DNA from 4 places in the Rhizobium sp. 268 genome. Region 1 is predicted to be linked to each of the others. Evidence: predicted binding sites of a transcription regulator. Region 1 holds the regulator's gene; each other region holds the start of a gene.
What was found. The regulator LexA, encoded in region 1, represses DNA repair genes until DNA is damaged. The targets are predictions, from matches to a motif close to TGTTCNNNNTGTGTTCNG.
Positions count from the first base shown of each region.

Region 1 (2,976 bases):
GCTTTACCGGCTGCGCAGCGGTATCGGCGATCGCATTCGATCGATCCTGCCCGGCGATACGGGCGCTTTTGCCGCTGCTCTGGTGACCGACGAGCGGCGCGCCATCTCGAATGCGACGACGGAGGCGCTGCGCCAGTCCGGCCTTGCTCATATCGTCGCGATCTCGGGCCTCAACATGGCGTTGTCGGCCGGCATCTTCTTCGTCGGCTTCCGGATGCTGCTCAGCCTCTTTCCAGGTGCTGCCCAGGCCTATCCGACCAAGAAGATCGCCGCAGCAGGCGCGCTCATCGCCGTCACCGCTTACTACCTGATCTCCGGCTTCGGGGTCTCGGCTGAACGCGCCTTTATCATGATGGCCATCATGCTGATTGCCGTCTTCTTCGATCGGCCGTCGATCAGCCTGCGCAATGTCGTGCTCTCGGCCCTCGTCATCATCGCCATTTCGCCCTCCGAAGTCCTGGGCCCGAGCTTCCAGATGTCCTTTGCCGCGACATTGGCGCTGGTATCGGGTTATCAGTTGTGGAAGGAGCGGCGCATTCGCGAAAACGCTTTGCTGAGGCTGCCGGTCTTCCGGCCGCTCGTTGCGGTCGCCGGTTTCTTCGGCGGCGTCTTCCTGACTTCGCTGATCGGCGGTTTTTCCACGGCGCTGTTTTCGATCGAACATTTTCATCGCCTGACCGCTTACGGCCTGCCGGCAAACCTCGCGACGATGCCGATCATCTCCTTCATCGTGATGCCGGCCGGGCTGCTGGCGATGTTGCTCATGCCGTTCGGTCTGGACGCTCCGCTCTGGAAGGTGGTCGGCTTCGGCCTTGATCTGGTGATCGCGGTCGCCAAGACAGTGTCCGGCTGGGGCGGCGATATCGGCGTCGGCCGCTTGCCCGCCTGGTATTTCGCCATCGCCGTGGCAGGCTTCCTGCTGCTGACGCTGCTCCGCACCCGGCTGCGCCATGCCGGCTCAGCAATCCTCGCCGTTTCGACCTTCATTCTGTTGATTCTGCCGGTTTCCCGGCCGCCGGATCTGGTGATTTCGGAGGATGGCGGTCTGGTCGCGCTCGTCGAGACCGCGGCAATGGCTTCCAATCGTGAAAACCCGCCGGATTTCATCTTCGACCAGTGGCAAAGAGCGCTGGTCCTGCCGACGCATCACCCGCCGAAGATGCTGGGTGGCCCCGCTATCCCGCCGGAGGGGGAAGACCGACGCGTCAGGCTTTCCCGCGAGCAACAGAATGAAGCAAGGACAGCGATGCGGGGGGCCGCCGCGGGCGGTGAAACAAACCGCTTCTCCTGCGTCAAAAAGGCCTGGTGCATATCAAGGCTTGGCAATGGCCGTGTGGTAAGCATCATCGACAATGCCGCTTATCTCGGCCCGGCCTGCGATGCAGCCGATATCGTCGTGACGCCGGTCCGCCTGCGTTTCAACAGCTGCCGCTCAGGCGCGACGCTCTTCACCGGTGAGACGCTGCGCAAGACCGGTTCCCTCGAGCTGCGCTTCGCAGATACCGGCCTGGAGGTCGCAACCGCATTCGAAACGCTGTCGCGGCCATGGATGCGCCAGCGCGCCTATGACTGGCGCAGCAACAGTTTTACCGAATCCGGCCTGTCCAGTGTCAGTGATAGCGGCGAATGAGGCCGACGAGCTTGCCCTGCACCTTGACGCGGTCGGGCCCAAAGATCCGGGTCTCGTAAGCCGGGTTGGCCGCCTCAAGCGCGATCGAGGCGCCCTTGCGGCGGAAGCGCTTCAGCGTCGCTTCCTCGTCATCGACGAGGGCAACGACGATGTCGCCGGGGCTTGCGGTGCTGCCGTTGCGGATGATCACCGTGTCGCCGTCGAAGATGCCGGCGTCGATCATCGAATCGCCCTTCACCTCCAGCGCATAATGTTCACCGGAGCCGAGCATGTCGGCGGGAACGACGATGTCGTGGGTATTGTTCTGGATTGCCGAGATCGGAACACCGGCAGCGATTCGGCCCATGACCGGCACCGAGACCGAGTTGCCGTTGTCGGCGACGGGTTTTACAGGCGCGGGGGCGGCGACCGGCTGGGGCTTGCCGAGGCTGCCCTCGATGACGCTCGGCGAAAAGCCGCGCCGGGGCTGGATGCTGGGACTATAGGCTTCGGGAAGCTTGATGACCTCGAGCGCCCTGGCGCGGTTCGGTAGGCGGCGAATGAAACCGCGTTCTTCGAGCGCTGTAATCAGGCGATGAATGCCGGATTTGGAGGCCAGATCCAGGGCATCCTTCATCTCGTCGAAAGATGGCGGAACGCCGGATTCCTTCATGCGCTCATGAATGAAAAGGAGAAGCTCCTGTTGTTTGCGCGTGAGCATCGGCGTGTGACCCCTGATTGAAACAAATCCAGAACAGACACTATATGTTCCATATGTGTTCTGCAAGTAGCTAAATTTCCGTAAAACTTGCCGCCAACTCTTTGAGATTTTTATTTTCATTCGCCGGATTGGCACACATGTCTTGCATTGGGGGTGGTGCTGTCGCACATCTCTTATCGTTTGAGGGAGGGATATGATGAACGAGCGTTCCGCCAAACCGCACCCGCTGGATCATGTCGTGCTGCCCGTCGTCAATATCGATCTGGCCCGCGAGCGGCTCGGCAAGCTCGGCTTCACGGTTGCCGCCGATGCCCGCCATCCCTTCGGAACGGAGAATGCCTGTGTCTTCTTCGCCGACAAGACCTATCTGGAGCCGCTCGGTATCGCCAGCGTCGAGGAGAGCGAGGCCTCGGCGCGGCAAGGGAATGTCTTCACCGCCCGCAACCGGGCCTTCCGCTTCCGTTGCGGCGATGAGGGGCTTTCGGCGGTGGTTTTCGGCACCGAGGATGCCGGCCACGATCATCGGCACTTCGCTGCCGGCGGATCGAGCGCCGGCGAGATGCTGGAGTTCAGCCGGCCAATGAAGATGCCGGACGGTTCCGAAAGCGTCGGCAGCTTCAAACTGGCCTTTGCAGCGGATCTGCGT
Region 1 covers NZ_JAPPSO010000009.1:226,303-229,278, forward strand. Annotated here, with positions in the region: gene OS035_RS19345 (ComEC/Rec2 family competence protein) at 1-1,630, shown strand, start outside; gene lexA (transcriptional repressor LexA) at 1,611-2,330, opposite strand; gene OS035_RS19355 (VOC family protein) at 2,527-2,976, shown strand, end outside.

Region 2 (2,976 bases), on a different contig from region 1:
CGTCTAACCGGCCCCGGAAATCGGAATCGACTTGAAAGCGATAGCGCGTCTTGCCGGACGCGCTATCGCTCTTTGTATGGATGCCCGCCGTGCGGACATCAGGAACGGCCGCCGGTGTTTTGGTGACGCCGTGGCGGAATCTTGACCGGCACGCGCTGCGGCGAGCGATCCTGGCCGCGAAGAGCTGAAATCGCGCTTGTGAGGAAAGCCAAGGCGATGAGAATGGCGACAGCGGAATTCAGGAAAATCTGACCCATGGAAGCGTTCCTTTCAGATGCGCCGGGCGGATTCGCCTGCCCACTGCGCTCATGAAGCAAATGTGCACCTGCCTGATGGAGGTCGGTAGGTTTGGCTTTGGCGACCGATCGTCAACGCCGCGTTGACGGAGGCGGCCATCAAAGAAAAACGGGCGCCGAAGCGCCCGTTGGGAAGTCCGATATGCTTTTGCCGATCAGTAGCGGCAACGGGCCTCGTAGCGGCGGCCGTAGCGGTCGCGATAGACGCAGTAGCCGCGGCGTTCGACCGACTGGCCGATGAGAGCGCCGGTCAGACCGCCGGCAACGGCGCCGACGGCGGCACCACCCCAGCTGTTGGTCACGGCACCGCCGATGACCGCGCCGGTGCCGGCGCCGATCGCCGTTCCCTGCTCGGTCGCTGTGCAGGATGCCAGGGCGCCGACGAGCGCACCAATAAGAACAATCTTCTTCATCATGTCGTAACTCCCCAGGTTTGTTGGCCTTTAGATGCGGCCCATGAGTACAAGGATAATGATAATCACGAGAACTAGCCCCAAACCGCCAGAAGGTCCATAGCCCCAGCCACGGCTATAACCCCAATTCGGCAAGGCTCCGATCAAGAGCAGAATGAGGATAACAAGAAGTATTGTGCCAAGCATGGTGTGTTTCCTTCATTTCATCCGCAATTTGAATGGACCAGAAACACGCATTGGCGATTTTTGTTCCCGGTTAAGCCAGGAAATGTGACGCGCTCGGACCCCCGCCCTATCGAAAACCTGCCCGTATGGTTAAAAAGGCGTTTAAATACAACATGTTGCGGTGAACAAAGCGAGAAGGTCCCGATGTCGCCGATTCGTCAGCGATTCGTTCCGTATTTGATCGGCGCGCCGCCGGCGACCATCCCGGCTTAACGGGATATGAATCCGGCTTCCGAAAGATTAATGCCGATGGACAAGGCGGAACGGGGACGCCGATCGGCGATACGCATATAGCGCATGGACCGAGTTTCGCCACCAGATGTGGCCGTGAACGAAAGGCGAAAACGATGCGGTCAGCGATTCGTCGCCGATTCGTTCCGGCTTTGGTCGAGAGGTTAATTTCAGGCGCAATTTTTGATTGTTCGCCACTGGCCGGATTCGCCGATGGCGGTGACGAAAATGCCAAGCGGAGGGAGTCAGACGATTCAGCATCTAGTGGGAAAAAGTGATTCAAAATCAATACTTAGCCGTGAACAAAAGCTGAATCATCGGGAGTCAGCGATTCGTCGCTGATTCGTTCTCACGCTGTTCCGAATCGCAAATACCGGCGGTCCGCGTGACTCGCCAAGGTCGTAATCCCGGCAGCATTTTAAAATCTGCCCTTGCGTTTGCGGCGGCGGCTGTCCATGTGTTCTCTGGCTTCCGTCGCGGAAGCACTGTTTTCCTGGGGGCTGCCCGCCTCATTTGCATGGACCATGACTCTGACTTCGCAGCCGATGATTCTGAGCGGGCGCGGTGTGACCGCGGTGCTTGGGCCGACCAATACCGGTAAGACCCATTATGCCATCGAGCGCATGGTCGCTCACGGGACCGGCGTGATCGGCCTGCCGCTCAGGCTGCTGGCGCGTGAGGTCTATACGCGGGTGGTGGAGAAGGTCGGCGCGCAGAATGTGGCGCTGGTCACCGGCGAGGAAAAGATTTCGCCGCCCAATGCGCGCTTTTCGGTCTGCACCGTCGAGGCGATGCCGCGTGAGACCAAGGCCGCCTTCGTCGCAATCGACGAGGTGCAGCTCGCCGGCGATCTTGAGCGCGGCCATATCTTCACCGACCGCATCCTGCATCTTCGCGGCCGCGAGGAAACGCTGCTGCTCGGCGCGGCAACGATGCAGCCGATCCTGCAGCAGCTCCTGCCCGGCATCACGATCGTCGAGCGGCCGCGGCTTTCGCATCTTTTCTATGCCGGGCAGAAGAAGATCACCCGGCTGCCGCAGCGCTCGGCCATCGTCGCCTTCTCGGCCGACGAGGTCTATGCGATCGCCGAACTCATCCGCCGGCAGCGCGGCGGCGCGGCTGTCGTGCTCGGCGCGCTCAGCCCGCGCACCCGCAATGCGCAGGTGGCGCTTTATCAGGCGGGCGATGTCGAATATCTGGTGGCGACCGATGCGATCGGCATGGGCCTCAACCTCGATGTCGATCACGTCGCCTTCGCCCAGGACCGGAAGTTCGACGGCTACCAGTTTCGCAATCTCAATCCGGGCGAACTCGGCCAGATCGCCGGACGCGCCGGGCGGCACGTTCGCGACGGTACCTTCGGCGTCACCGGACAGGTTTCGCCCCTGGACGAGGAGCTGGTACAGCGCATCGAAGGGCATGAATTCGACAACGTCAAGGTTTTGCAGTGGCGCACCACCGAGATGGACTTCTCCTCGATCCAAGCGCTGCGCGCCAGCCTCGAGGCGGGACCGCGCGTAGCGGGGTTGACGCGGGCGCTGCCTGCGGTCGACCAGCAGGCGCTGGAACAGCTTTCACGTTATCCCGAGGTGATCAACCTTGCCGACAGGCCGGCCCGGGTCGAAAAACTCTGGGAGGCTTGCGCGCTTCCCGACTATCGGCGTATCACCCCGGCACAACATGCCGATCTTATCTCGACCCTCTTTTCCGATCTCGTGCGCTATGGCACGGTGAACGAGCAGTTTCTCGCGGAACAGGTTCATCGCTCCGATCGGACAGATGGGGAAATTGACACGCTTTCGGCGCGAATC
Region 2 covers NZ_JAPPSO010000006.1:188,890-191,865, forward strand. Annotated here, with positions in the region: gene OS035_RS13870 (beta-ketoacyl-ACP reductase) at 1-7, shown strand, start outside; gene OS035_RS13875 (hypothetical protein) at 99-257, opposite strand; gene OS035_RS13880 (YMGG-like glycine zipper-containing protein) at 452-712, opposite strand; gene OS035_RS13885 (DUF3309 family protein) at 740-895, opposite strand; gene OS035_RS13890 (helicase-related protein) at 1,690-2,976, shown strand, end outside.
Region 2: the regulator LexA is predicted to act here: its motif matches at 1,510-1,527, upstream of OS035_RS13890 (helicase-related protein).

Region 3 (2,976 bases), on a different contig from region 1:
ACGTGCATGCACCGGTTATTTTTACTCTACGAAACTGTTTCTCATTATAGTTGAAAAAAGCACCCGTGCGGTATCAGCACATTTCGCGACGTGACAGAAAGATGAAAAGGGTGTGCAATGTCGCCCGTGATTCGAGTTCCGGAAAAATCGACGATTGGCAGCCAAATCTGCACAGAGTCGGTGCTGGACAGCATGTGCCGGTTGGCACCCGACATGGCGGAAACGGCCGCATGCCGGCCGTGAGCCAAGCGTTCGAATCATTCGCCGCCAGCACAATTCAGCCGTTGAATGCCTTCTCCAGCCCGGCGACATCGATCTTGACCATGCCGAGCATCACCTCGGTCACGCGCCTGGCCCGCTCGCGGTCGCCGTGGTCGATCATCTCGGAAAGCATGCGCGGCACGATCTGCCAGGATAGGCCCCAGCGATCTTTCAGCCAGCCGCAGGCCTCCGGCGTGCCGCCATTGGCGAGGAATGCTTCCCAGACCCGATCGATCTCGGCCTGGCTTTCCAAGAGGATCGCGATCGAGAAGGAATGGTTGAAGCTATCGAGCGGACCCGCCTTCATCGCCAGGAAGGCCTGATTGCCGAGCGTGAACTCGATCAGCTCGACGCTGCCGGGAGGCCCGCTCGGCGTTTCCGCCGGAAGAATGGTCGTGCGGCCAACCCTGGAATCCGGGATTATGGACACATAGAATTCGACGGCTTCGCGCGCTTCCTGCGCGAACCAGAGATTTGAAACGACCTTCGCCATGATGCAGCCTCCTTGTTGACGGTAGACCCGGACGATTGTCCGATGATCCAAGGACGCCCCGCCGACGCGGTTTCCGACAAGTGCGGCTGAAATTTTCCGTCGGGTTGCCTCTGTCCTATCAAGCAGCCTTGCCGCCATGCGTAAACCCCTTGGGATAGCGGCGGCTTGGGAATGAAAGCAGAACATCTTTTCTGGTCTTTCCTTCCCGAATCACTACATTACGCGCCATGAGCAATAGTTTCGACGATATTCCCTTCTTCGACGAAGAGCCGAGCGAGATGGCGCGCAAGCCGCAGCCGCCTGCCGCGCCCGCCGGAAGGGCGCCCGCCACCGGTGGCATTGCCGCCCGCGCCATGGCCGCCCGCGACGGCGGCAGCCGGCCGGATTATCTCTCCGGGCTGAACCCCGAACAGACCGAAGCCGTCGAAACCCTGGAAGGCCCGGTCCTCGTGCTTGCGGGCGCCGGCACCGGCAAGACTCGCGTGCTGACAACTCGCATCGCACATATCCTCAATACCGGCCGCGCCTTCCCCTCGCAGATCCTCGCCGTCACCTTCACCAATAAGGCGGCCCGCGAGATGAAGGAGCGCATCGCGTTGCTCGTCGGTGGCGCCGTCGAAGGCATGCCCTGGCTCGGCACCTTCCATTCTATCGGCGTCAAACTTCTGCGCCGCCACGGCGAGCTCGTCGGCCTGCGCTCCGATTTCACCATTCTCGATACCGACGACGTCGTCCGCCTGATCAAGCAGCTGATCCAGGCCGAAGGCCTCGACGACAAGCGCTGGCCGGCCAAGCAGTTCGCCGGCATGATCGACACCTGGAAGAACAAGGGTCTCGGCCCCGCCGATATCCCTGAGGGTGACGCGCGCGCCTTCGCCAACGGCCGCGGCCGCGATCTCTATTTCGCCTATCAGGCGCGCCTGACGACGCTGAACGCCTGCGACTTCGGCGACCTGCTGATGCATCCTATCGCGATCTTCCGCAAGAACCCCGATCTTCTGAAGGAATATCACGGCCGCTTCCGCTATATCCTCGTCGACGAGTACCAGGACACCAACACCGCTCAATATATGTGGCTCCGGCTCCTCGCCCAGCGCGCCAAGGGCGAGCCGCAGAACGTCTGCTGCGTCGGCGACGACGACCAGTCGATCTATGGCTGGCGCGGCGCCGAGGTCGACAACATCCTGCGCTTCGAGAAGGATTTCCCCGGCGCCAAAGTCATCAAGCTCGAGCGCAACTACCGCTCGACCGAACATATCCTCGGTGCCGCTGCCCATCTGATCGCCCATAATGAAGGGCGGCTCGGCAAGACACTGTTCACCGACCGCTCCGATCCGGACGACGTCAAGGTGCAGGTGCACGCCTCCTGGGATTCGGAGGAGGAAGCCCGCGCCATCGGCGAGGAAATCGAGCAGCTTCAGCGCGGCAAGCATCTGCTCAACGACATGGCGATTCTCGTGCGCGCCTCCTTCCAGATGCGCGAATTCGAAGACCGCTTCGTCACCCTTGGCCTCAACTATCGCGTCATCGGCGGCCCGCGCTTTTACGAGCGCCTGGAGATCCGCGACGCCATGGCCTATTTCCGCCTGGTCGCTCAAGCCTCCGATGACCTCGCCTTCGAGCGCATCATCAACACGCCGAAGCGGGGCCTCGGCGACACGACGGTGCGCGCGCTGCACGACTATGCGCGAGCCCGCGATATCCCCATGCTTGCGGCCGCCGCCGACATCATCGAAACGGATGAGCTGAAGCCGAAAGCGCGAAAAGCCCTCTTCGACGTGATTCAATCTTTCCGCCGATGGCAGGAACTGCTTGAAAACACACCGCATACCGAACTTGCCGAGCAGATCCTCGAAGAGTCCGGCTATACCGACATGTGGAAGAACGATAAGAGCGCCGAAGCGCCCGGCCGCCTAGAGAACCTCAAGGAACTGATCCGCTCGATGGAAAGCTTCGAGTCGATGCGCGGCTTTCTCGAACACGTCTCTCTCGTCATGGATGCCGAGACCAACGAGAACCTCGATGCCGTCTCGATCATGACGCTGCATTCGGCCAAGGGCCTCGAGTTCGACACCGTCTTCCTGCCCGGCTGGGAGGAAGGCCTCTTTCCGCATCAGCGCTCGCTCGATGAAAGCGGCCGCGCCGGCCTGGAGGAGGAACGCCGCCTCGCCTATGTCGGCATCACCCGTGCCAAGCACCGCTGCCACATCTGGTTCGTCTCC
Region 3 covers NZ_JAPPSO010000016.1:116,395-119,370, reverse strand. Annotated here, with positions in the region: gene OS035_RS27310 (VOC family protein) at 278-754, opposite strand; gene OS035_RS27305 (ATP-dependent helicase) at 982-2,976, shown strand, end outside.
Region 3: the regulator LexA is predicted to act here: its motif matches at 922-939, upstream of OS035_RS27305 (ATP-dependent helicase).

Region 4 (2,976 bases), on a different contig from region 1:
GCCGAACATCTGGTCGATCCGCCGGCCGATCTCCGGACCGAAACGAAGCGTCAGCGGCGCGCGCGGCGTATTGGCCAATTCGCCGATTGTCTGGAAGCCGAGCGTGCGCAGATCGGTGGCGACTTTGCCAGGAAGGCGCAGCAGCGATATCGGCAGCTTCTCGACGGCGCGCGCGGTCTCACCGATCGGCACGATGACCGTATCCCGACTGATGGCGCGCGCGCACGCACGCGCCGCGCCCCAGGTGTCGGCAACCGCGACACGGGCAGTAAGCTTCCTGGCCAGGAACTGGTTGGCGATCTTCGTCACCATCGGCAGCTCGCCACCCTGCAGGTGATCGGCGCCTTCGGTATCCATGATAATGCCGTCAATCCCGTCAACCGCGACGATCGGGGAATAGAGCGTAAGTGCCCAGAGCGTGATCCGCTCGAGTGCTGCAGCATCCGCCGCAGGATCCGCATCGACCAGCATCAGGCCGCGGAACAGCGCCTGCGCTTTGGCAGCCGGCATGCCGACATGAACGCCGGCTTGTCTGGCGGCCGCGTCGCTTGCCGACACCCATCGCTTCGAGCCGCTCCTGGCGATCACGGCGATTGGCTGTTCAGGCGGAATAGACGGATCGGCGCGACGAATACGATCCGTCGGCAGATCCGGAAGATAGATCGAGACGACCCTTGTCATCGCACGCCCTCACGAGAAACTCAGCACACTCACCCGCTTTCACGCGCATCAATTCCAGAAACCATTGAGCCCTTCCCACACCGGGTACCGGCAGCTCTTCCGATGGCATCACGCTCACCCGCCATCGCGTGGTTGAAGCCGTCGGCTGGCCAAAATCATTGGCCTCAGTCTGTCGCCGCCATCGTCGGACCGCGAGCGCCATGGTCCCGGTTCGCTCGGCCGCCAGCTGCAGCCGGCGCGAGCCGACCATTGGCAATCGGACAAGTTCGCCGACCACGGCGCCGAGGCCGCCGAAGGACAATCCTTCCTCCATGTTGGCCAGGACGTCTTCCTCCTTGTCCGACTCGACAAAGATTACCCTATCGGCATGGAGGCCGACCTGAGCGAGTGCCGGAAAGAAGAGATCCGGACGGGTCAGGCACCAGACGATCGGGCCTTTCGTCCGCGCTGCTATCCCCGCCGCACACAGGGCTGCCGCCGCACCATCGACGGTACCCGCCCCGCCACCGGCAAATTCGTGCAAGGCGCCATAGGCCAGACCACCTCCCGGCAGGACCGCATCGATTTCCGGCACACCGAAGGAAAGACAGCCAGCCTTTCTGCCTGACACGCCCTCAAGCGAAGCGATGCGCTCGCGCAGATCGGAAATCACCCGTTCGCGGGCAGCAGTCATCGTTCACGGCTCCCTTCAAGGTCGTATTGGCGGCCAACATCATGTCGATCCAAATGCGGATGTTCTCTATCTGTTCCCGACGACTTGAAGAGTCAAGCAACCGGAGGATGGGAATATTATCCTGAACATTAGGAACCAGAAGAATACTCAGGAGAATCAGGTGGGTAGCGGCTGAAGGTTTTTTCCGAGCGGTTGCGAGCGCTAATCCCTTTGTGAATTGCGAGGACAAGTCGACATCGTCACAGTAGCCTTAAGATTTTTCTGCTGAACTGTCGGCATGACGAAGCCTCCTAGACCAAAACCCCTCCTTCGTGACGCCCAGGCCCCGATCCGTTCCCGGCCCCGCAGGAAGCGAAATCCAGCCCAACCACAGCTCCTGTTCGATCCCATGCCAGACCGCGTCGAACCTGCGCTGGCGCAACTGAAGTCCCGTCCCCCAAAGGGAAACGAGTGGAGCTGGGAGCTGAAATGGGATGGCTATCGCCTCGCTGTTCACATCGAGCCTCAAGGGATAAGGATTCTCACCCGCGGCGGCCATGACTGGACGCACCGCTTTCCGGCGATCGTAGAGGCCGCCCGAGCGCTCGGACCGGCGACGATGATCATCGATGGCGAGGCGGTCGTGCTTAATGAAGAGGGCCGGCCGGATTTCGGGCTGCTGCAGCAATCGTTGGGCGCATCCGGCAAACAAGCCGGCAACCGGGCCTCCGACGCCATCTTCTTCGCCTTCGATTTAAGCTATTTCGACGGGCACGATCTGCGCGGTGTCGAATACCGATCGCGCCGACATCTCCTCGATAACACGTTGAACGGAAAAGGGGCGCAATCAGGTTGTCGGAAACATTCGACACCGAACCAGCCGTCCTGCTGGAGCATGTCTGCCGCCTCGGCCTGGAAGGCATCGTCGGCAAACACCTCGATCGTCCCTATCGCTCGGGCCGGACCGGGGATTGGGTTAAGATCAAATGCGTCCAGAGCGAGGCTTTCTTCATCGTCGGCTATGAGATGTCATCTGCCTCGCCTGCCGGCTTCGGCTCGTTGGCGCTTGCTGCCTATCGCGGAGCCGATCTCGTCCACGTCGGGAGTGTCGGCACGGGCTTCAGGCAAGCCGAGGTCATCAGATTGCGAAAGATGATGGACACGCTGCGCTGGAAGCGAAAGCAGCCACCCCTGCCCTATTCCGGAAGTGCCGGTATCGTCTGGGTCGAACCGACGTTGATTGCCGAGATCGAGTTTCGCGCATGGACGACAGACGGCAAACTTCGCCACCCGTCATACAAGGGTTTGCGCGAACGCCAGGACAATGCCGACGTCTTCCGGCTCGACTAGCGAAATTGGCGCCGTGAGCTAGATTGTCGTCCATTCGAGCTTGGCGGAGAACATATCTAGCATGTGCAACCTTTATCGCATGGAAGACAGGGACTGGGTCGCCAAATGGGCCCAGGACGCCGAAAGCCTGATCAACCTGATGCCGGCCTACCAGATGAACCCCGACCAGATGGGGCCGATCATCCGCAATACCACTGAGGGAAAGAAGCAACTGGTCCATGCGCGCTGGGGACTGCCCTCGCCGCGCTTCGCCCTTGAGAAGGCGGCCAAAGCCAGGGCCGAGAAACTGGCGG
Region 4 covers NZ_JAPPSO010000002.1:545,110-548,085, reverse strand. Annotated here, with positions in the region: gene OS035_RS06025 (Y-family DNA polymerase) at 1-681, opposite strand, end outside; gene OS035_RS06020 (ImuA family protein) at 602-1,354, opposite strand; partial or broken gene ligD (non-homologous end-joining DNA ligase) at 1,632-2,683, shown strand; gene OS035_RS06010 (SOS response-associated peptidase) at 2,745-2,976, shown strand, end outside.
Region 4: the regulator LexA is predicted to act here: its motif matches at 1,415-1,432, upstream of OS035_RS06020 (ImuA family protein).